2 regions of the Dietzia sp. CH92 genome follow, and region 2 is predicted to be linked to the other one. Evidence: riboswitches for the same ligand, from Rfam matches in the RefSeq annotation. Region 2 holds a riboswitch; the other holds the start of a gene.
The links. Region 2 has a riboswitch for cyclic di-AMP ahead of RWK90_RS15635 (transglycosylase family protein). Riboswitches for the same ligand answer to the same signal wherever they lie in the genome.

Region 1 (10,951 bases), on a different contig from region 2:
GGCGCAGTCACCGCCCTGCAGGAGGAACGCCCGACCGTGCGCCACGTCGGCGAGACGGTCCGAAAGGTGCTCGACCTCGGAGGCCACGCAGATGGGCGGGACGCTCTCGAGGACCTTGCGCATCGCGGCGGCGTGCTGCGGGTCCCACGACGGCTGCTGCAGCGCCGGCCGGGAGAGGGCATCGGTCAGCTGCCGGTCGAGATCCGCGGAGAGCGGCGGCAGGTCGGGGAGATGCGCGATGTCGACGTCGACTGTCCAGTTGCTCACCCCGGCGACGATACGCCACCGTGGGCGGGCGGGCCGTCAGAGACCCAGGTGGGGCGCCTGCGCGGCGATGGCACGGAACCGCATCAGGGCGTGCCGGGCGTCACCGAGCGCATCGTGCGCTCCCCCGGGATGTGTCGGGAGCTCCGGACGGCCGGCGAGCTCCCAGAGCTGACGGACGTCCCGGGTGAACTTGGGCATCGCCGCCGGCAGCTTGGTCATGTCGCCCCACAGCTGGCACACGGCGACGTGGTCGTAGGCGCCGATCCAGGCCCACATCTCCACCGGGCCGGTGGGCGGGGCGGTGACGAAGTCGTAGAGCTCGTCGCGGATCCGGGCCCTCGACATCCACGCACTCGAGGACGGGTTGGGCAGTTTCGGCAGGACGTTGCGCCGCACCCACGGTCCGGCGGTCGACGAGTCGAACTCCGTGGAGACCGCGTAGAACTCGCGACCGTCCTCGGCGACGACCCCCACCGACACCAGGTCGATGGTCGTGCCGTCCTCGATGAACTCGCAGTCGTAGAAGTACCGCACCTGGTCAGCGCTGCCCGTCGACGGGCTGGTCGAGCAGGTTGTGCCCGGACTCCCTCACCGCCTGGTAGCGCTTCTTCATGTCCGCCCCGTAGATGTCGTGGACGTACTCCTGCCCGGTGAGGGCCTGGATACGCCGCATCAGCTCGTCGGTGATCTCCCGCTCGGCCGCACGGTCGTTCTCCCGCCCGGCCCAGGGGGTCAGGTCGAGCGGCTCGCCGAGCATGACCCTGATCCGGGTCCGCGGGAAGGGCCGGAACCGGGCGAGTCTGCGGACGTACTCGGCGGTACCCGTCACCCCCACCGGGATGATCGGCACGCCGGCGCGAAGCGCCAGCCGGGCGGGACCGGTCTTGCCCCGGTAGAGCCGCCCGTCCGGGGAGCGGGTGCCCTCCGGGTAGATGCACAGGATCTGCCCGGACGACAGGACCTCCAGACCGGCGTCGAGGGCCGCCTGGGCGGTGTCGGCGTTGGTGCGGTCGATGGGGTACTGCCCGGAGCCGGCGAAGAACCACCGGCTGAGCATCCCGCGGATGCCGGTGCCGGTGAAGTAGTCGCTCTTGGCCAGGAACGTCACCCGCCGGGGCAGGAGCAGCGGGGTGAACAGCCAGTCCGCGACGGACTGGTGGTTGCCGACGAGCAGCGCGGCACCCCGGTCCGGGAAATGCTCACGCCCCGTCACGACGTGCCGACTCGTGGCCCGGAGGAACGGGCCGATCAGCACGTATTTGAACAGGTAGTACAGCAACGCGGTCCCCGGTCCTCTCGTGGTGGCACTCGACGAATGCGGATACTACCCGGCGCCGCCCGCGGAGCCGGTCGGCACGAGGTTCTCCGGCCACAGATCGGGGTCCGGGAGGAAACGCAGCCGGACGAGGCCCGCACCCGCGTCGAAAGCCGAGTCCACGAGAACGCACCGCGTCAGCAGCGACGGCAGGCCCAGGACGGCACGGAACCCGTCGTGCTCGAGGCGGAGCCGGTCCCCCTCCACCGAGGGCGGGGCGGACGGCGCGGTCGGGACCGGGTACTCGACGCGGTAACCGCCGTGTCCGTCGGCCACCACCTCGGGACGGACCGCGCCGCGCGCCAGCGCCGCCATCGCGGCCGTCCGCTCCGACGAGCGACCCGCCACGATCACCTCGAGCGGCCCCGCGAGGAAGTCGGCCACGTCGCCGGCGAGCAGGGCCAGCCGGTGCGCCTCACGGACCCGGGAATCCGCCCGGGTCCCGGCGGCCATGGACGCGAAGCGCACGTTGGCCGGCCACCGCGTCTCGACGAAGGCGGCGAGCTCCCCCGCCGCCGCGATCCGGCGCACCGCGGCCAGGTCGCCGTCCACCTCCACCACCACGAGGTCCCAGTAACCGGACGCCGCGGCGCGCCGGGCGTACTCCCAGCCCAGTACGGCCGCCAGGGGCGAGTCTCCCCCGGCGGAGAGGGCGGCCAGGACGTCGTCGTCCGGATCGGCGGCCCCGGACCGGTAGGCCTCCACCCGGGCCGCCGGGTCGTCGGGGCGGACCTCGACCGGGCCCGCGTCCGAGGTGTCGAGGCGCGGATCGACGGCCTCGGGGTGGCCGGTGAGCACGAGAGCGGTGAGCCCGGCGTCGGCGAGCAGGCCGGACGTGATCGCCGCGCGGTCGGCCGGGTCGCCACCGAGGACGACGGCCACTCGGGTCCGGGTCACCGGGACTCGGCCCGTCGCTTCAGTTCACTGAGTGCGTCTCCGAGGATCCGCCGCTGGGCGCGACTGCGCAGGCTGCCGATCACCGGCACCGTCAACTCGATCTCGAGTTCGTAGTCCACCCGGGTCCCGTCCTCCACGGGTTCCAGACGGTAGGACCCCCGCTGGTCGCGCTGGAGGTTCGAGCTCTCGAGCCGCCACTCCACCGCGCGGTGGTCGGCCGACCAGGAGTAGGCGAGGACGTACTCGTCCGCGATCGCGCCCGCCCGGAGCTCGAACCGCACCCTGTCCGGGCGTCCGTCCGCACCCGTCGACAGGACCTCGGCGGCGTGGATCGACGCCGACCACCGCGGGTAGGCGGCGAAATCCGCGATGACCGCCATGACGTCGTCCACCGGCGCGTCGACAACCGTGGAGTCTCTGGTCGGCCACACCTCGGGGGCACCGTCGTGCTCGCTCATACCCTCAAGCTTCACACATCCCGACCGGCGATGCGCCCGGGCCGAGTCCCGTCGGTGCCGGTCGCCGTGGCCGCGGCCGGGGCCCGGCGATAGTGTGTGGTCGACGACATACGACGACAGTCACACCGGGAGGACCCTTTGCGCGAATACGTCGCGGCACCCGCCACCTTCACCGTTCCGGACGACTGGTCCTGCGTACAGTCGGCCTATGACCGGGCGGATCAGACCCCGGACAACGTGGCGTTCCTCCGGCCCGTCGACGGTCGGTGGACGGATGTCACCAATAGTGAGTTCGCCGAGGAGGTCCGCACGGCCGCCCGTGGCCTCGTCGCCCTGGGGGTCGAGGCCGGTGACAGGGTCGCCCTGCTCAGCGCCACCCGGTACGAGTGGAACCTGATCGACTTCGCCATCTGGGCGGTCGGCGCCGTCACGGTCCCGGTCTACGACAGCTCCAGCGCCGACCAGATCCGGTGGATCATGGAGGACTCCGGCGCCACGCTGATCATCGTCGAGAACGACACCCACGCGGCCACCGCGCGGGAGGGCATCGAGGGGCTCGGCGTCTCCGACGTCATGGTGATCGACGGCGCGGAGCCGGTCCTGGAGACCCTGGCGGCGAAGGCCGGACCCGTCGACGTCTCGGTCCTGGACGAGCGACGCGCGTCGGTGCGAGCGGACTCCCCCGCCACCCTCATCTACACGTCCGGCACGACGGGTCGCCCCAAGGGCGTCATGCTCAGCCACCACAACTTCATGTCCGAGACGCTCGCCGTGCTCGAGACCCCGTTCAGCCGGATCCTGCGCGACGACGCCACCTCCGTGATGTTCCTGCCGCTGGCGCATGTGCTGGCCCGCGCGATCACCTACGCCGGTTTCCACGCCGGGGTGACGATCGCGCACTCCGCCGACCTGACCAACCTGGTCGACACCTTCGGGGAGATGAAGCCGCACTACATCCTCGCGGTGCCGCGGGTCTTCCAGAAGGTGTTCAACAAGGCCCAGGCGACCGCTCAGGACGGCGGCGCGGTCAAGGCCTGGATGTTCGACAAGGCCGCGGACACCGCTGTGGCGTACTCCAAGGCCAACCGGGGCGACGGGCGGGTCGGGCCGCTCCTGAAGCTGCGCCACGCCCTGTTCTCCAAGCTCGTCTACGCCAAACTCGTCAACGCCCTCGGTGGTCGTTGCGAGGTCGCCATCTCCGGCGGCGCGGCCCTCGGCGATCGGCTCACCCACTTCTTCGACGGCATCGGGGTCAACATCTTCGAGGGCTACGGCCTCACCGAGACCTGCGCCGCGATCACGGTCAACACCCCCGGCCACATGCGGATCGGCAGCGTCGGTCAGCCGCTGCCCGGGTGTGCCGTCCGGATCGCCAAGGACGGCGAGGTCGAGGTGAGCGGCCCCGTCGTGGCCACCGGCTACTGGCAGAACGAGGAGGCGACCGCCGAGTCCTTCGTGGACGGGTGGTTCCGCACGGGTGACCTCGGTTCACTGGACGAGGACGGCTACCTGTCGATCACCGGGCGCAAGAAGGAGATCATCGTCACGGCGGGCGGCAAGAACGTGGCGCCCAACCAGCTCGAGGACGCACTGCGCGCCGATCCGCTGGTCGCGGAGGCGGTCTGCGTGGGCGACGGCAAGCCGTTCGTCTCCGTCCTGCTCACCCTGGACCCGGAGGCGCTGGAGCGGTGGAAGACCAACCACGGTAAGTCCGGCTCGCTGTACGAGCTCCTCAAGGACGCCGACATGATCCAGCACCTGGACCAGGCTCTGGCCCGGGCCAACCGCAGCGTCTCGCACTCGGAGTCCATCAAGAAGTACCACGTCCTGCCGGACCAGTTCACCGAGGAGACCGGTGAGCTCACCGCGTCGCTCAAGGTCAAGCGCAACGTGGTGCACGAGAAGTACGCCGATCAGATCGAGGCGCTCTACGCCTGACGGCGCGGAGGGGCGGGTGACGCCCACCTGAACGCGTGCTCTCGCGGGTCACTCCCCCGAGAGCACGCGTTCCATGTCTCGCGCGAGGTCCTCCCAGCGCCAGTTCTCCAGGACCCAGCGCCGACCCCGGTGCCCCATCGCCGACGCACGCGGCCGGTCCTCGAGCAGGCCGGCGACCGCGTCGACGATCTCGCCCCGCGATGTCCCGTCCACGACGAGGCCGGTCCGTCCGTCGCGCACCGTCTCCGGGGCTCCCCCGCTGCGCCCGGCCACGACCGGCACCCCGCATGCCGACGCCTCGAGATAGACGATCCCCAGGCCCTCGACGTCCAGCCCGCCGCCGCGCGTACGGCACGGCATCGCGAACACGTCGGCCATGCGGTGGTGGTCGACGATCTCGTCCGCCGGGATCCGGCCGGTGAAGATGACCCTGTCCGCCACTGCGTGCCGACGGGCCAGCCCCTCCAGCGTCTTCCTGTAGGGACCCCCGCCGACGACGACGAGGACCGCCCCCGGCACGCGTCGTGCGATCTCCGGCATCGCACGGATGAGCGCATCCTGGCCCTTCCTGGGCACGAGCCGGGACAGACACACGATCACCGCGCGGTCCGCCACCCCGTAGCGGTCACGGATGGCCCGTCGCCTGACGGGGTCGGGGCGGAACCTCTCCGTGTCGACCCCGCCGGGTTGGTGGACCAGGCGGGCGCGGGGGCCGAAGGCCGCGGCCACGCGCCTGCGCGTGTAGTCGCTGACGTAGGTGATCGCGTCCGTGGACTCCCCGATCACCCGGAGGACCTGCCGGGAGCCGGGGAGCATCGACCATCCCACCTCGTGCCCGTGGGTGCTGGCGACGATCCGCTCGACGGGGCCGTCACGCAGGACCGGCGCCATGGCCGCGAGCGGCGCCGCGGCGCCGAACCAGATCGTCGTCGCCCCGAAGTCGGAGGCGAGGCGTCGCGCGCGGGCGGCGACGTCCGGCGTCGGCAGCAGCATCTCGGTGGGCACCCGCTCGACCAGGTAGGGCTTCGACGCGTCGTACTCGGCGGACTCGGCGCCACGGAACGTCGACGCGAGCACCGCGACATCGGACGGGTCGAGGTGGCTCAGGTACGTCTCGAGGTAGGACTGGATACCGCCGGGGCGGGGCGGGTAGTCGTTGGTGATCAGCAGGGTCTTGGTCATCGGCTCCGAGCCTGCCACAGCGACCGGCGCGGGCCCCCGCCACCCGGCGCGACAGCCCGGGTGGCGGTGCGGAGTGGCGGTGCGGGTGGCGGTGCGGAGTCAGTACCGACGGATCGAGTGCACCGGCATCGCGTCGACCCGCTCGAGACGCACCGGGATGCCGTACGTGGGCGCGTGGAGAACCAGTCCGTCGCCGGCGTACATCCCCACGTGGGTCGCCTCCGGGTAGTAGATGACGAGATCACCGGGCCTGACGTCCCGCATCGCCACCGGCGACCCCGAGGTGGCCTGGGCCTGGCTGGACCGGGGCAGGGTCTTGCCCTCGCGGGCGTACGCCCACACCATGAGCCCTGAGCAGTCGAACTCCTCCGGGCCCGTGGCGCCCCACGAGTACGGTGCCCCGAGCCGGGTCAGCGCCACCCGTAGCGCGGCCGCGTTCGTGTCGTCCCCGGGGGGCGCGACGTACCCGGCGGGCACGAGCGGCCCGCCGACCCACCGGGCACGCTGCTCGGCCGAGAGTGCGTCGACGCGGCGGCTGACCTCGGCCATCCGTTCCCGCATCTCGGCGGTGCGCCGGTCGAGGGAATCGGCGCGCTCCTGCGCCTCACGCGCCGAGTCGCGGGCCTGCGCCGCAGCCCGGTCGGCGTCATCGCGTAGACGTCTCGCCGTCTCGGAGGCCTCACGGGAGGCGTCCAGCGCGTTCGTGGTGGCGCCGGACAGGCGCCTCAGTGCGTCGAGTCTGCGGAGGAGGTCGTCGGGGCTCTCGGCGAGCACCGCGGCTCGTGTGGCCCCCGGATCCCCACCCCGGTACCGCATGGCCGCGAGGCGGTCGACGAGGGACTGATCCCGCACCGCGACCCCGTCGGCCACCGCGGCGCGGCCGGCGGCCACGCCGGCGTCGCGCTCGAGGCGGTCCCGCTCGCGGACCGCCGTTGCGAGTTCCTCCCGCGCCAGGTGGAGCTCCTCGCCGAGAGCCCCCGCCTCCTCGGCCAACCGCGCGAGCTCCGCCAGATCCTCCCGTGCCGCGGCCACCTCGGCGTCCGCAGGCACCTCGGCGTCCGCGGGCACCGCGGTGTCCGCGGCGGAAGGAGTGACGGCGGGCGGCGCGGTCGTGGCGGGTGGCGTCGCGGTCACCGCCGCGGGCTCGTCGCCGTGCGGCTGGGCGACCGCCGGGAGGCACAGCAGCACGGACGCGGCCGCGACGGCGGCGATCGTGGTCGCGCGGGTACAGGGCCTCATCTGCTGTCGTCGGTCTCTCGATTCCGGGGTGCACCTGGATCGGCGTCGAGCCCGACGCCTCTCAACGGAATCGGGCACCCGAGACGGGATGTTACAGACGACACACCCCGCCGGTGACCGGTTCGTGACCGGTCAGCGACGGGGTGGGTGGGAGGGGGTGCGACCCGGCTCAGTAGTAGCGGGTGGCTCCGTAGAACGGCATGGAGTCCAGCGGCGCGTAGCTCACGGTGGTGCCGGAGTACGGGGCGTGGACGACCTGGCCGTTACCGGCGTAGATGCCGACGTGGCTCGCGCCGCTGTAGAAGGCGACGATGTCACCGGGCTGCAGGTCCGACTTGGCGACCTGGGTGCCGCCGCCGATCTGGGCCTGGCTGGTGCGCGGGATCGAGATGCCCGCCTCCTTGTAGGCCCACGAGGTCAGGCCGGAGCAGTCGAACGAGCTGGGCCCGGTGGCGCCCCAGGCGTAGGGCGAGCCCACACGGGTGGTGGCGGCGTCGAGGATCCGCTGTCCGGTGGAGATCTGCGGTGCCGGGGCGGCGAACTCGACCGGGGCCGCCTGGGCCTCGACCTGGGCCTGGAGACCCGCCGGCAGCGCGATGCCCTCCGGGACGTCGATGGTGACCTGGGCCGGCACACCAGGCAGACGCAGCTCGACGGGGACGTCGACGGTCACGGGCGCGGCGGACGCGGTTCCGGAGCCGGCGACAGCGGCTCCGGCGGCGAGCAGTCCGGCGGCGGCCACGCGGCGGCCGGTCGAGCTGGTCTTGATGCTGTGGGCTCCCACGAGAGACTTTCCTCTTTCTTCCTGCGTCACCGACCGGGTTAGCTGACGGGTTCGGACACGGAAGTCTGTCCTACGCTCCCCGACCTCCGAGTCGGCGAGCGATTCACCCCAGTGGAACGTGGTTCCCCGGCGCGCCTCAGGGCGCTTAGGCGTGACCCCGGCTCCCCACCGGCGGGCGGGGAATGACTTCCGAGGTCTCGAAAAGGTTACGAAACCGTCTCGTCGAAGTCCAGTTCCGTGCTCACGCGGCGGTGTCCGCGGCCAGAATCTCGATCGAGGACACCATCCCGGCGGCCCTCAGGACATCGATCGCCGACCGGACCTCCGGGTCCAGAACATAGCCGCACGACTCTGGAGACAGGTCATCTACCAGCGGGTTTTCTCCCCAGAGCACGGAGACGATGCAGCCCTCGCAGGTCGCCGGGCTCGCCGGGCACCAGGCGCAGTCCATCGAGACCATGATCTACCTCACATTTCGTCCTGGGCGTGTTGCCCGTTCGTTATCGACCTGCGATCCGCTCCCCTCGGCGGCCCGCCTGGCCGGCACTGTAGGAGCCGGGTACGACACACATCGACGTCCACCCTCCGGCCATCGCCCCCGCGCCGCGGTGTCGGACCCCGGGGCTACCGTCTGCGCCATGCCCCGTCCCACCTCGCTCGCGCCCGGCGTGCAGGCCGCGTTCGACGAACTCGAACCGCTGCTCTCCGAGTTGACGTTCGTCGTGGTCGATCTCGAGACCACGGGCACCAGGCCCGGCGGCGACGAGATCACCGAGATCGGGGCCGTCCGGGTGCGCGGCGGCGAGGTCCAGTCCGAACTGTCCACCTTCGTCGCCATCACGGGGTCGCTTCCCGGCCACATCAGCCGGCTGACGGGCATCGCACCCGAGGATCTCGTCGGTGCCCCGTCCCTCGGCGAGGTGATGGCGACCTTCCTCGAGTTCTCCCGGGGAGCCGTCCTCGTGGCGCACAACGCGCGCTTCGACCTCGGCTTCCTCCGCGCGGCCGCCGCAGCGACGGGCCACCGGTGGCCGGACCCACCGTCGGTCTGCACCCTCGCGCTCGCCCGGCGAGTGCTCCACCGCGGCGAGACCCGGGGACACCGGCTCGGGGTGCTCGCGGCCCATCTGGGCGCCACGGTCGAGCCCAACCACCGGGCGTTGCAGGACGCGCGCGCCACGGTCGACGTGTTGCACGCCCTCATCTCCCGGGTGGGCGACTGCGGGGTCTCCACCCTCTCCGAACTGTTGTCGTACGACGGGCGCCTCGCCCCGGAGGTCCGGCGGCGCGCCCGCCTCACCGAGTCGCTCACCGACGGGCCCGGGGTCTACGTGTTCCGGGACGAGGCCGGCGGTCCGCTGTATGTCGGTTCGTCGGGCTCGGTGCGGCGTCGGGCGCGCTCCTATTACTCCGGAGGGGATTCGCGCGGACGGATGCGCACCATGGTCGGGCTGGCGGCCTCGGTGGACTCGGTACCGTGCTCCCACCTCCTCGAGGCGTGGACGGTCGAGGAACAGCTCATCGACTCCCTGCAGCCCCCGTTCAACAGGCGCTCCCGGAACCCCCGGCGCGGGTGGTGGCTCTCCCCGCCCGTCGGCCGCGCGCGTCGACCCCGGATCGTCAGGGTCGCGGACGACCACGCGGCGATCGGGCCCTTCCGGAGGTCCGAGGACGCCCGCGTCGCGTGGGAGGACCTCGTCGGCGCGTTCGACGGCGGGCTCACGCCCGACCGTTGGGAGGCACTGGCGGACGGGCGCGACTCGGCACCTCTGCACACCCTGGTGGCGCAGATCGACCGGCTCGCCGCGGACGGCGCCTTCGAGCGCGCCGCCAGGCTGCGCGACCGGACCGCTGCGCTCGTCCGGGTCCTGGCCGACCGTCAGGAGCTGGCCTCGACGGCCGCGCTCGCCGAGCTCGTCCTGGTCCAGCCGGCTCCCCGGCGGGCGTGGACGGTCGCCGTGATCCGCCACGGACGGCTCGCGGGATCCGGCACGGTTCCGCCGGGGGCCGCTCCGATACCGGTCATCGACGGGCTGCGGGCCGCCGCGTCGACCGTGCGACCCGAGCCGGGCCCGTTCGCCGGCGCGACCCGGGCTCAGATCCGCAACGTCCACCGGTGGATCGACTCCACCCCCACCCGCATCGTCTCGATCGAGGGCTGTTGGACCTTGCCCGTGAAGGGCGCGCACACCCTGACCGACTGGGCGGACCGGGCTGAACGCGCTGCCGCCGACCGCGGCCCCTGATCACCTGTTCGCGCTGAAACCGACCCACCGCTCGAGGAGGCGCGCCGCCCCGCCGTCATCGATCACCGCGGCAGCCCGGTCCACCGCAGCCCGCATCGCCGTCACGAGGTCCGCGCCCCGCTCCAGTCCCTCGAACGCCACCAGCGCCGCCGCGGAGTTCAACAGCACCGCGTCACGCACCGGCCCGGTCGCTCCCGCCAGGAGGTCCCGTGCGACGCCGGCGTTGTGCTCTCCGTCCCCCCCACGCAGCTCCTCGATCGAACAGGTGCTCATCCCGAAGTCCGCCGGTTCGATCCGGTCCTCGTCGACGTGACCGTCCGCCACCCGCAGGACCCGCGTGGGACCGGTCATCGTGATCTCGTCCAGACCGTCCGAGCCACGGACGACCAGAGCGGACCGGCCCCGCAACGCGAACACCTCGGCCATCACCGTGATGAGGTGTTCGAAGGCGCACCCGATGAGGTTCGCGGTGGGTGCCGCGGGGTTCGTCAGGGGCCCCAGGATGTTGAACACGGTCGGGATGCCGATCTCCCGCCGCGGCGTCGCGGCGAACCGCAGGGCGGGATGGAAGACCGGCGCGAAGCAGAACGCCACCCCCACCTCGTCGAGACACCGTCCCACGTCC
Region 2 (10,951 bases):
GACATGGCCCCAGTATCCCAGCTACCGCGACCGCCCCGCCCGAGGGTGAGTCCCGCCGCCCCGCCCGAGGGGGAGTCCCCCCGCCCCGCCCGCGGCGGCGGGCAGGGCGGGCTCAGCCCACCTCGGGGATGGGCGGCCCCAGCAGGTCGTCGGCGTCGACGATCCGGTACGCGTACCCCTGTTCGGCGAGGAACCGCTGCCGGTGCGCGGCGTACTCGGCGTCGAGCGTGTCGCGGGAGACGACGGAGTAGAAGTGCGCCTGGCCGCCGTCGTGCTTGGGTCGCAGCAGCCGGCCGAGCCGCTGGGCCTCCTCCTGACGTGAACCGAACGTCCCCGACACCTGCACGGCGACGCTGGCCTCGGGCAGGTCGATGGAGAAGTTGGCGACCTTCGACACCACGAGTGTGGAGATCTCGCCGCTGCGGAACCGGTCGAACAGCTTCTCGCGCTCGGAGTTGGACGTCGACCCCTGGATGACGGGCGCGTCGAGCTCGGCTCCCAGTTCCTCGAGCTGGTCGAGGTAGGCGCCGATCACCAGCGTCGGGGCGCCCGCGTGGCGGGCGAGGATCTTCTTCACCACCGGGATCTTGGTCCGGGCGGTCGAGCACAGCTTGTACTTGTCCTCGGCCTCGGCGGTCGCGTACAGCATCCGCTCGTTCTCGGTGAGGGTCACCCGCACCTCGACGCAGTCGGCGGGCGCGATCCAGCCCTGCGCCTCGATGTCCTTCCACGGGGCGTCGTAGCGCTTGGGGCCGATGAGGGAGAACACGTCGCCCTCCCGGCCGTCCTCGCGCACGAGCGTGGCGGTCAGGCCGAGGCGGCGGCGGGACTGCAGGTCGGCGGTCATCCGGAACACGGGCGCCGGCAGCAGGTGCACCTCGTCGTAGATCATCAGCCCCCAGTCGCGGGAGTCGAACAGCTCCAGCGCCCGGTGGACGCCCTTGGTCTTGCGGGTGATCACCTGGTAGGTGGCGATGGTGACCGGGCGGATCTCCTTGCGCTCCCCGGAGTACTCGCCGATCTCGTCCTCCGTCAGCGTGGTGCGGGCGAGCAGCTCGCGCTTCCACTGCCGCCCCGCGACGGTGTTGGTCACGAGGATCAACGTGGTGGCCTTGGCCTTGGCCATCGCGGCCGCCCCGACCATCGTCTTGCCGGCGCCGCACGGCAGCACGACCACGCCCGAGCCGCCGGCCCAGAACGAGTCGGCGGCCATCTGCTGGTAGTCGCGCAGCTCCCACTGCTGCTCCTCGGTGGACAGCGCGATCTCGTGGGCCTCGCCGTCGACGTACCCGGCCAGGTCCTCGGCGGGCCAGCCCACCTTGAGCAGCTCCTGCTTGAGGCGGCCCCGCTCGGAGGGGTGCACGACCACCGTGTCCGCGTCGATGTCGGCGCCGAGCATGGGGGAGATCTTCTTGTGCCGCTTGACCTCGGCGAGCACGGCGGGGTCAAGCGAGACGAGCGTCAGACCGTGGACGGGGCTCTTGACCAGCTGCAGCCGGCCGTAGCGGGCCATGGTCTCGGCGATGTCCACGAGCAGCGGCTGCGGCACGGGGAAGCGGGAGTAGGTGACGAGCACGTCGACCACCTGCTCGGCGTCGTGCCCGGCGGCGCGCGCGTTCCACAGCGCCAGCGGGGTGATCCGGTAGGTGTGGACGTGCTCGGGCGCGCGCTCCAGTTCGGCGAACGGGGCCAGCGCCTGCCGGGCGTCCGCGGCCTGCTCGTGGTCGATCTCGAGCAGCACGGTCTTGTCCGACTGGACGATCAGCGGTCCACCGCTCACTTGGGGCCTCCTCGGGGTCTTCTCCGGGCCCGCGTGGGCCCGACCCTCCATTGTCCAGAAATCCGGGTCAGCGGGTGGGTTCGACGTCGGAGACGGAGATCACCCGGTGCAGCGGGAGGACCACGGGCTCGGCCGAGTCGGGCTCGATGCCCTCGATCCGGCCGCCGCCGACGGTGGCGGGCACGACCAGTCGGGCGGTGGAGCGGCCCGCGGAGTCGACCACGGAGACGGTGACCGCGGTGCCCGTGCCGGCGGCCTCGTGGAGGCGGGCGATGGCGGCCTCGCCGGTGTACGCCCCCGCGGTGGCACCGCGGGCCGAGCGGACCCGGTCGGCCGAGCGCATCGCCGCGACCGCCGCCCGCAGTTCGGACGTGGTGGGCGGGCGCGTGGGCACGCGGGGCGCGCGGGTGGTGCGGGACGCGCTGACCCGGGCGGCCGGCCGGGACAGCGCGACGACCGCGCCCGAGGTGTCCTCGACGACCGGCGCGAACCCGTGGGCGCGCAACGCCTCGACCAGGTCGAGCGGCCGGGCCTGGGAGACCAGGACGGTGGGGGCGACCGAGCGCAGCGCAGCGCTCTCGGCGACGGGGGAGACGAGGACCTGCGCGACGAGCGAGGGGTCGTCGCAGCGGAGGAACGACAGGGCCGTGCCCACCCGCAGGCGGCCGTGGCGGCGGGCGACGTCCTCGATGAGGTAGTCGAGCGACTGCGGGACCGGGGTGACGGAGGTGCGGGCGAGCAGATCGCGGATCCCGGCCGCGGTGCGTCCGGCGTCGAGCGCGCGGCGCAGGGAGGTCTCGGTGACGCGGTAGGTCGTGGCGGCGCCGGCGGATTCGACGTCGGCGAGCAGGGCGAACTCCGCCGCGAGATCAGGCGTGAGGGGACCGGGGGCGAGGATCGTCAGGTCCGCCTGGACGATGACCTCCGAGACGGGGTCGGGCAGCGCCGCGGTGAGGATCGGCTCGAGCTCCTCGACCGGGGCGCCCGCCGCGCCGGAGGACGCGCCGCCGGGGGCCCCCGCCCCGGGGGCCGCACCGTGGGTGGTGGCGACCAGGTGCCGGGCGGCGGAGGTGGCCACGGTCCCGACGACGAGTCCCATCCGTCGCGCCTCGGCCACGGTCTCCGAGACGGGCCGGGAACCCGCGCGCGAGAACCACACCGGCGCCGACCACCGCACCACCTCGGACAGCAGCGCCTCGGGTGGTTCCGCGGCGGGGTCCAGGGCCGCCAGGGCCTTAAGGACCCGGGAGCGTTCGGTCGGCCCGGGCGGGCCGACGGGGTCACCCAGCGCGGGGAGGGTCCCGCCGCCCTCGAGTTCGGAGCCGACCCGCCACGGGGTGCGCGGCATCGACCACCACGCCACGACGAGCTCGGCCCAGCGGCGGGCGGGTTCGCGCGCCGTCCACACGTCCGCGGCCTCGGTGGGCGCCCACACCGAGTCGTACTCGAGATCGCCCACCTCGGTGTCGCCCACGGCGATGAGCCCGGCCGCCGCGAGGACCTCGAGCAGCAGGGGAAGCTCGGACTCCTCGAGCCCGGACGCCCGGGACACCCGGCGCAACTCGCGGACCCCCACGCCGCCCGCCCTGAGGGTCGCCGCCGGCGCGCTCGACAGCGCCGCCAGCACCGAGTCGCAGCGGTGCAACAGGTCCAGGGCCGCCACGCCGCCGGAGGCGTCGACCTCACGCGCCCGGTCGGGACGCCCCCCGGCGCGCGGAACGGCCCACGCCGGCGGGTGGAGCAGCGACGACCCGTCGTCACGGGCCCCGTGGCGTGCGCGGTCCAGGGCGTGGGCGCGGGGCACGACCCGCTCGGCGTCGTCCTCCCCGGTCAACTCCGCCAGCCCCGCCGCGGCGAGCTCCGACGCGGCCGCGCGCACCGACTCCGACGCGCCCGCCCCCAAAGCCCCGGCGGGGATACGGCCCCGCGCGATGGCCTCGAGAACCCCCGACGCGGCGGAGGACAACCCGGCCCACGCCTCCTCGAGAGCCGCCCCCGCGGGCTCGCCCGGGTGCGGCGCCACCACCGGAGCCGACCGGGCCGCCACCGCCGTGACGGGAACCAACCGGACGGTGTCCTCCCCGCCCCAGAACAGGACGAGGTCCCGCAGACGGGTCACGGCGGAGCGGAAGACCACCTCGTCGTCGTCGACCCCCAACCGCGACGACACCGCGCCCAGGGGAACGGCCCCGGAATCGGCGCCCACCGCGGCGGCCGTGGCCAACACCAACAGTTCCGGCCACGACAGCGTCCCCACCGCGCGCGCCGTCGAGGCGGGCAGGCGCAGACGCGACGCCAGCACCTCCAGCGACGCCGGAGGGGGAGTGGCCACATCCGGGCGCAGCTCGCACACCCGCACGAGCGAGTCGTCGGGCAGCCCGGCCAGCCAGGCGGGGAAGTCCGGCGCATCGGCGGCGGCGGGGCGGGCGGCACCCTGGCGGGCGGCGGCGCCCCGCGGGGCGGAACCGCGGGAGGAGGCTCGGGAGCTCGGCATGATCCGTCCCAGCCTAGTGAGCCCGCGCCGGGGATGAGAACCGGTCCGAGGGGTAACCGACCCACTTGCTGCCGAATCGGCGCGGAGGTGAGAGACTACGCACGTGGCTGCCAAGAAGAATCTGACCTATGACAACCCGGGTTGGCCCGACGCCTCGTTCGGCGAGCACCCGGTCACCGAACTCGCCGCGCTGGTCGCGGGAGGACTCTCCCCGTTCGGGCAGGAGACCTTCCCGCTGCCGCAGGAGGAGTTGGGCTACATCCACCCGCACACCGTGGTCAACGGTGCCCCCGGGGTGGCCTGACAGCTGATCGCCCGGCGCGGCGCCGAGCAACGAGAAGGGCCGCCACTCCCTGCAGGGGGTGGCGGCCCTTTCTCGTGGTCCGGGGGACCGGTCAGCGGGTTCCGCTGGGGTCAGTTGCCCAGGTAGGTGGCGAAGAAGCCGTCCACCAGGTCCTTGTTGCCGGCGTACGCGGCGTCGACGGCGGCCTTGTTGGCCTCGTAGCTCTCGGTGATCGGCAGGGCGACACCGCGGCTCTGGGCGAACGCCGTGAGGGTGGCGACGTGGTCGGCGGCGCTGACACCCGCGGGCGCGGCCGGCGCGGCGGTGTCGGCGTGCGGGCGCGGGGCGGGCGCCGGCTTCGGGGCCGACAGGTCACGCGGGGTCGGCGCGGAGTTCAGGCCCAGCTTGGCCGAGCAGGCGGGCCAGGCGCCCCAGCCCTGACCGGCGAGGGTCTTCTCGGCGATCGCGATCTGCTGCTCGCGCGTGGCCTGGTTGGCCGTCGGCGCGTACTGCGTGCCGCCGTACGCGGCCCAGGTGCTCGGCGAGAACTGCAGGCCGCCCTGGTAGCCGTTGCCGGTGTTGATGGCCCAGTTGCCGCCGGACTCACACTGGGCCAGACGGTCCCAGTCGGAGTCGGGGGCGGCGTTGGCGGCCGGGGCGAGCGCGAGGCCCGCGGCGGAGAAGGCGGTGCCGGCGAGCACGACCTTCACGGCGTTCCTGGGCGCGGAGGAGGGGGTGGCGGCGCGGTGGCGTCCGGTGTACGAGGTCATGTACGCGTCAGTCCTTTTCACTCTGTGCCTACGGGGTGAGCTGTCGGGTTCGGAACGAGTGCGTCCGGCCGCCGTCGGCGGCTTCACCCCAAGGCGACCTCGCGGCCGCCGGGCCCGTGGTGGGCCCGATCGGGTCCCCCGTCCCCGCCCGGGTAACGGTCATTGAGGGCGTCGGCCGCAGGGCGGGGTTCGGTGTGTGCGGCCGATGCCGACTCGCTGACGAGTCTGCTACGGAACAATAACGGCTCGATGCCGGATCGTCACCATTCCGAAATAAAAGGACGTCGCGCGGCCGGAAGTCGCCGCTCGTTATCTGCTCGTTACCTGGGGTGTTATCCGGCGGGTGGGGTTGGTCACACCTTCGGCGGCCGGGAGCCCATGATGGCGTAGGCCAGACCCAGCAGGAACCCGATCGGCGTGAAGAACATGGCGCCGAGGTACAGGATCGTGGGCGCGTCACGGCCGAGCACGAACGGGGTCAGCGCGGCGACGATCGTGAAGACGACGCCGATCGAGAAGATCACCAGGGCGGCCACGAACAATCCGCGGCGACGCGGCCGCGCGGGACCGGCCCCCTCGCCGGGGGCGGGCGCGTCGGGTGTCCAGGGGTCGTCGGCGGGGCGTCGATCGTCGGAGGTCACACACGGGAGGGTACCGCTCGCCTCGCGGCCGGCACCAACGTGCACGAGGGTAGTCTCTGGGCGTCAGTGGAGTTGTCGGTCGCGCTCGTGCGCGCCCGGGACGGAAGGTGGTTCGCGGTGCCCAGCGGCAAGGTCAAGTGGTACGACGCGGAGAAGGGGTTCGGCTTCCTGTCCCAGGAGGGTGGCGAGGACGTCTACGTCCGCGCCGACGCGCTCCCGGCCGGGGTGGAGACCCTGCGACCCCGCCAGCGCGTGGAGTTCGACATGGTCTCCGGACGCCGTGGCCCGCAGGCGCTGCGTGTCGTCGTGCACGAGGAGCCGGCCGTCGCCGAGGAGCGCGCCCCGCGCGGTGGCCCCCGGCGCTCGCCCGACGAGCTGCACGGGATGGTGGAGGACATGATCAAGGTCCTCGAGTCGACCGTCCAGCCGGAGTTGCGCCGCGGTCACCGGCCCGACCACAAGGTCTCGAGCCGGGTGGCGTCCGTACTGCGCGCGGTCGCACGGGAGCTGGACGCCTGACCCCGCGCGGCGGGCGCCGGGCCGGCGCGCCCGGCCCCGTCGTCCCGCGGGGCGGGTCTGCGCGGGAGGTCAGTCCTCGTAGGTGAACCCGACCGACCACTCGCCGTTGAGGATCGATTCGGAGCCGTCCGCGGCGTAGACGATCGCCACCGACCGGATGGCCAGGCCCTCGATCCGGCCCTCCTCCGGGGTGGTCACCGGGATGAGCAGTTGGCCCGGGCCGTCCGCCTCCACGGTGTAGTCCCGCACGCCGTTCGCACGGACCTCGTAGACGTCCATCGTCGAGGAGCGCAGCTCGCCGGGGAGCCGGACCGAGAGGGTGTGCTCGTCCCGGATGCGGAACTCGCCCACCGGGTTGGTGTAGGTGGTCCCGTCCAGGTCGGTCGCGGTGAACGGCAGGACCTTCACGTGGCCCCGGTCCGTGGCGACGGTGATCTCGGGCAGCGCCCCGTACCGGGACTCCGAGCCCTGCCACGCGCCGACGATCGCCGAGATCATGATGATCATCCACGCCAGGATCGCCCAGGTGACGGGGCGGACACGGGGACCGGTCGACGGGGCATCGCTGTGGGAACTCACTCCTCCATTCTGCCGAGCAGGCGGGTCCGGGCCGAACCCGGGTCGCGCGGCCCGCCCGGGAACCGGGGCCGGTTGCCGCCCAGGCCGGGCACGAGCGTGGAGCCGCGGGCGGTGAGCAGCGACTGCGCGAACAGCAGGGCGCCGACCGCGGCGATCACGGAGAAGCCCACCGTGAAGTCCGGCGGCAGCAGCACCCCGAGCGCCCCGCCGCCGACCCACGCCAGCTGCAGCGCGGTCTCGGACCGGCCGAACGCGGACGAGCGCGCGGCGTCGGGGATGTCCGTCTGGATGGACGCGTCCAGGGCGACCTTGCCCAGCGCGCTGCACACCGCGGCGACCAGAGCCAGCACGGCGGCGGCCCAGAGCGTCCCGAGGGCGGCGGCCACGACGGCCGTGGCCAACGCCGCCCCCGCGGCCGTGCTCGTGATGCGGCCCGGTCGGCCCAGGGGCAGGCGGGCGCCGACCGCGTTACCGGCGAACGTGCCCAAACCGCCCGCCGCGCCCGCGATCGCGAGCAGGCCCGCCTGCTCCAGCGCGGAGGCGTCCTCCTGAGCCTTGGCGACGAACGCCAGATACAAGGTGAGGAACCCGGTCATGAACCGGACGAGCGACACCGCCCACAGGTTGGCCAGGACGTTCCTCCCGAGCGGCCGGGTGAGCACGGCGCGCAGGCCGCTCGTGAGCGACCCGGCGCGCTCGATCCGCAGGGTGGCGGACTCCTCGTCCTCCGACGCCTCGGCGTGGGCGGGGATGGTCATGGCGACGTAGGCCGCCACGAGCGCGACCGCCGCCAGCAGCCAGAGCGCGGTCGGGGAGTCCCAGATCCACGCGACGACGCCGGCCGCGGCCCCGGCGACGACGCTGCCGCCGACGTGCCCGAGCACCGTCAGCCGCGAGTTGGTCCGGACCAGGTCCAGCGCCGGGGGCAGCACGTGCGGCGTGATGGACGCCTTGACCACGCCGAACGTCTTGGACAGCACGAGCATGCCCAACGCCAGGGGGTAGAGCAGCCAGGTGTCGAAGTTGAGGCCGAGGATTACCGCGAGCACCGCGCGCAGCGTGAACGTGAGCGAGACGGTGAGCCGCCGACCGCTGCGCAACCGGTCGAGCGCCGGGCCGATGACGGGCGCCACCAGCGCGAACGGCGCGACGGTCACCAGCAGGTACAGCGCGACGTTGCCGCGCGACTCCGCGGTCGCCGCCGAGAAGAACAGGGTGTTCGCCAACGCGACCGCGAGGATCGCGTCGCACGCGAAGTTGGCGACGGTGACGTAGCTCAGCGGCGCCAGGCCCGAGCGGTCAGCGCCATCGGCGTGGAAGACCCGCCGGACGCCCCGACCGGCGGTCGCCGCGGCGCGCCGTGCCGCTGTCCGGGGGCGCTCAGCCAACGAGGCGCACCTCGTACATCTCCGGCCAGAGCTTGCCGGTGACCAGGACGTTCTCCGACCCGGGTAGCGCCGCGATCCCGTTGAGCACCGCGTCGGGGTCCGCGGGGCGGGGGCGGCCCAGCCCGGAGGCGTCGTAGATGGCCGTGACCTCACCGGTGGACGGGTCGATCCGGACGATCTCGTCGGTCATCCACACGTTCGCCAGGACGTCGCCGTCCACGCATTCCAGCTCGTTGAGGTTCCTCACCGGCGTCCCGCCCGAGGTGACGGTGACGGTGCCGGTCGGTTCGAACGTCACCGGGTCGCGGAAGGTCAGGGTCTCGCTGCCGTCGCTCATCACCAGCCCCGAGCCGTCGGAGCAGAGACCCCAGCCCTCGCCCTGGTACCCCACCTCGGACCGGACCTCGAGAGACTGCGGATCGCGGTTGTGGGCGACCCCGTTCTGCCAGGTCAGCGTCCACACCGTGTCGGGGGTGACGGCCAGGCCCTCGCCGAACTCGTCGTCCTCCATCTTCACCGTCACGGCGTCCCCGCCGTCGAGCGGGCGGCGCTGCACCACGGAACCGCCGTACCTGCCCGTCGACTCGTAGATCTCGCCCCCGACCACCTGCAACCCCTGGGTGAACAGGGTGGGGTCGTGCTCCAGGGTGCGCACCACCTCGACCGACCCGCGCGCGGGACGGGGTTCCGAGGGGCCGACCGGGACGCGCGGGGCCGTCGCCCCGGCGGACGACGCGCCGGCGGGTGCGCTGGAGGAGGCCAGCGAGGTGCTCGCCGAGGTGGCGGAGGCCGGCTCGCCCCCGCCGTCTCCCGAGCACGCGGCTGACGCGGCGATCAGGCTCAGGGATACCAGGAGGGGGCCGACCGGGCGGCGGACGCTGCGCATGCCCCCAGGATGCCGCACGACGGGCCGGACCGTGTCCTCCCCACGCAGATGCGCATAATGGGAGGCGTGAACACCGAGGTAGGCACGGATCAGGGCGCGGCCGTCGCGGACGCCGAGGAGAATTCGGGCTTCGACGCCGCGCTGCGCGAGCGGCTGGCCTCCGGCGTGGACGTGGCGCGCGCGGCGACCGAGGAGTTCGCCACCAGCGGTGTCGGCGAGCATCTCGGCGTCACCGTGGAGGCCGCGTTCACCACCACCCACCGCTTCGCCTCGGAACTGCCCGGGTACCGCGGCTGGTACTGGGCGTGCGTGCTCGCCCTCGTCCCGGGCGGCGAGGTGACGGTCGACGAGATCGCGCTGTTGCCCGGCGACGAGGCGCTGGTCGCCCCCGAGTGGGTGCCGTGGGAGAAGCGCATCCGGCCCGGCGACCTCGGCCCGGGGGACCTGCTGCCGCCGGCGGAGGACGACGAGCGGCTCGTACCCGGCCACACCTCCAGCGGAGACGAGGCGCTCGACGAGGCCGCCGGGCCCATCGGGCTCGGCCGCCCCCGCCACCTGAGCCGGGAGGGGCGCTCGGCCGCCGCCGAACGCTGGGCCGCCGAGCGCGGGCCCGAGTCCGAGATCGCCCGCGGCGCCAAGCACCACTGCGGCACCTGTGGCTTCCTGGTGCCCGTCGCCGGTTCACTCGGCACGATGTTCGGGATCTGCGCCAACGAGTACGCCGCGGACGGGCAGACCGTGCACCTCGAGTACGGCTGCGGGGCGCACAGCGAGGTCCGGGTGCCCGGTGACTCGACCCCGCCGGTACCCGAGGCGTACGACGACGCCGCCGTCGACGTGATCGTCCTGCCGCAGCAGCTCGCCGCCACCGCTCGCGCCCGGTCCGCCGGGGCGGACGCGGCCGGCGAGACCACGACCGCGGAGTCCGCCGGCGAGGCCACGGCCGCGGGGTCCGCCGGGCCCTCCGGCGAGGCCACGACCGCGGAGGAGTCCGCCGGGCCCTCGGGCGAGGCCACGACCGCGGGGGAGTCCGCGCCCCCGCGCGACGAGGCCGAGGACTGACGGTCGGTCAGACCGTGTCGAAGTCCAACCCCTGTTGGGCTCCCGCACTGCCGCGCAGGACCGCGCGGCGCTGCAGCGCGTAGACGAGCGACCCGAGCGCCCCGACGCCGATCCCCACCGCGCACAACACCACCGTGCGCATGTCGACATCGGTCATCAGCATGTGGGCCAGGAGGGCGAGCGTCCACGCCAGGGTCCCGAGGATCACGACCGGACGAGGGTCCAACAGGTAGGTCGGGATCGGCGGTACCTGCGTGTCCGTCGTCTCGTCCGTCATGACCGCGACGCTACCGCAGGCAGGTGGCCGGTTACTCTATGACGGTTCCCCACCCGAGACCAGGAAGGTCGCCAGATGTCGCAGAGCACCGGGGCCGTGTCGCAGCCCCCCGCCAAGATCGGGGCGGTAGACCGCTACTTCAAGATCAGCGAGCGGGGCTCGACGATCGGGCGCGAGGTCCGCGGCGGGCTCGTCAGCTTCTTCGCGATGGCCTACATCATCATCCTCAACCCGCTGATCCTGGGCTCCGGCACCGACGTCGAGGGCAACCA

Region 1: linked by a shared signal. The riboswitch ahead of RWK90_RS16050 (C40 family peptidase) and the one ahead of RWK90_RS15635 (transglycosylase family protein) in region 2 are both predicted to bind cyclic di-AMP.

Annotation. Positions count from the first base shown of each region.
Region 1 covers NZ_JAVHXC010000009.1:78,665-89,615, forward strand. The annotation lists gene RWK90_RS16010 (class II 3-deoxy-7-phosphoheptulonate synthase) at 1-267, opposite strand, end outside; gene RWK90_RS16015 (polyadenylate-specific 3'-exoribonuclease AS) at 304-801, opposite strand; gene RWK90_RS16020 (lysophospholipid acyltransferase family protein) at 806-1,546, opposite strand; gene RWK90_RS16025 (hypothetical protein) at 1,592-2,479, opposite strand; gene RWK90_RS16030 (SRPBCC family protein) at 2,476-2,937, opposite strand; gene RWK90_RS16035 (long-chain fatty acid--CoA ligase) at 3,076-4,875, shown strand; gene RWK90_RS16040 (glycosyltransferase family 4 protein) at 4,924-6,057, opposite strand; gene RWK90_RS16045 (NlpC/P60 family protein) at 6,157-7,296, opposite strand; gene RWK90_RS16050 (C40 family peptidase) at 7,466-8,080, opposite strand; cyclic di-AMP (ydaO/yuaA leader) riboswitch at 8,093-8,242, opposite strand; gene RWK90_RS16055 (hypothetical protein) at 8,322-8,540, opposite strand; gene RWK90_RS16060 (DEDD exonuclease domain-containing protein) at 8,719-10,326, shown strand; gene trpD (anthranilate phosphoribosyltransferase) at 10,327-10,951, opposite strand, start outside.
Region 2 covers NZ_JAVHXC010000008.1:100,894-111,844, reverse strand. The annotation lists gene RWK90_RS15655 (DUF3239 domain-containing protein) at 1-5, opposite strand, end outside; gene RWK90_RS15650 (DNA repair helicase XPB) at 113-1,780, opposite strand; gene RWK90_RS15645 (helicase-associated domain-containing protein) at 1,848-4,274, opposite strand; gene RWK90_RS15640 (hypothetical protein) at 4,378-4,578, shown strand; gene RWK90_RS15635 (transglycosylase family protein) at 4,689-5,327, opposite strand; cyclic di-AMP (ydaO/yuaA leader) riboswitch at 5,339-5,498, opposite strand; gene RWK90_RS15630 (hypothetical protein) at 5,681-5,968, opposite strand; gene RWK90_RS15625 (cold-shock protein) at 6,086-6,487, shown strand; gene RWK90_RS15620 (DUF2771 domain-containing protein) at 6,557-7,066, opposite strand; gene RWK90_RS15615 (MFS transporter) at 7,063-8,454, opposite strand; gene RWK90_RS15610 (glutaminyl-peptide cyclotransferase) at 8,447-9,340, opposite strand; gene RWK90_RS15605 (DUF3027 domain-containing protein) at 9,398-10,402, shown strand; gene RWK90_RS15600 (DUF2530 domain-containing protein) at 10,410-10,679, opposite strand; gene RWK90_RS15595 (NCS2 family permease) at 10,755-10,951, shown strand, end outside.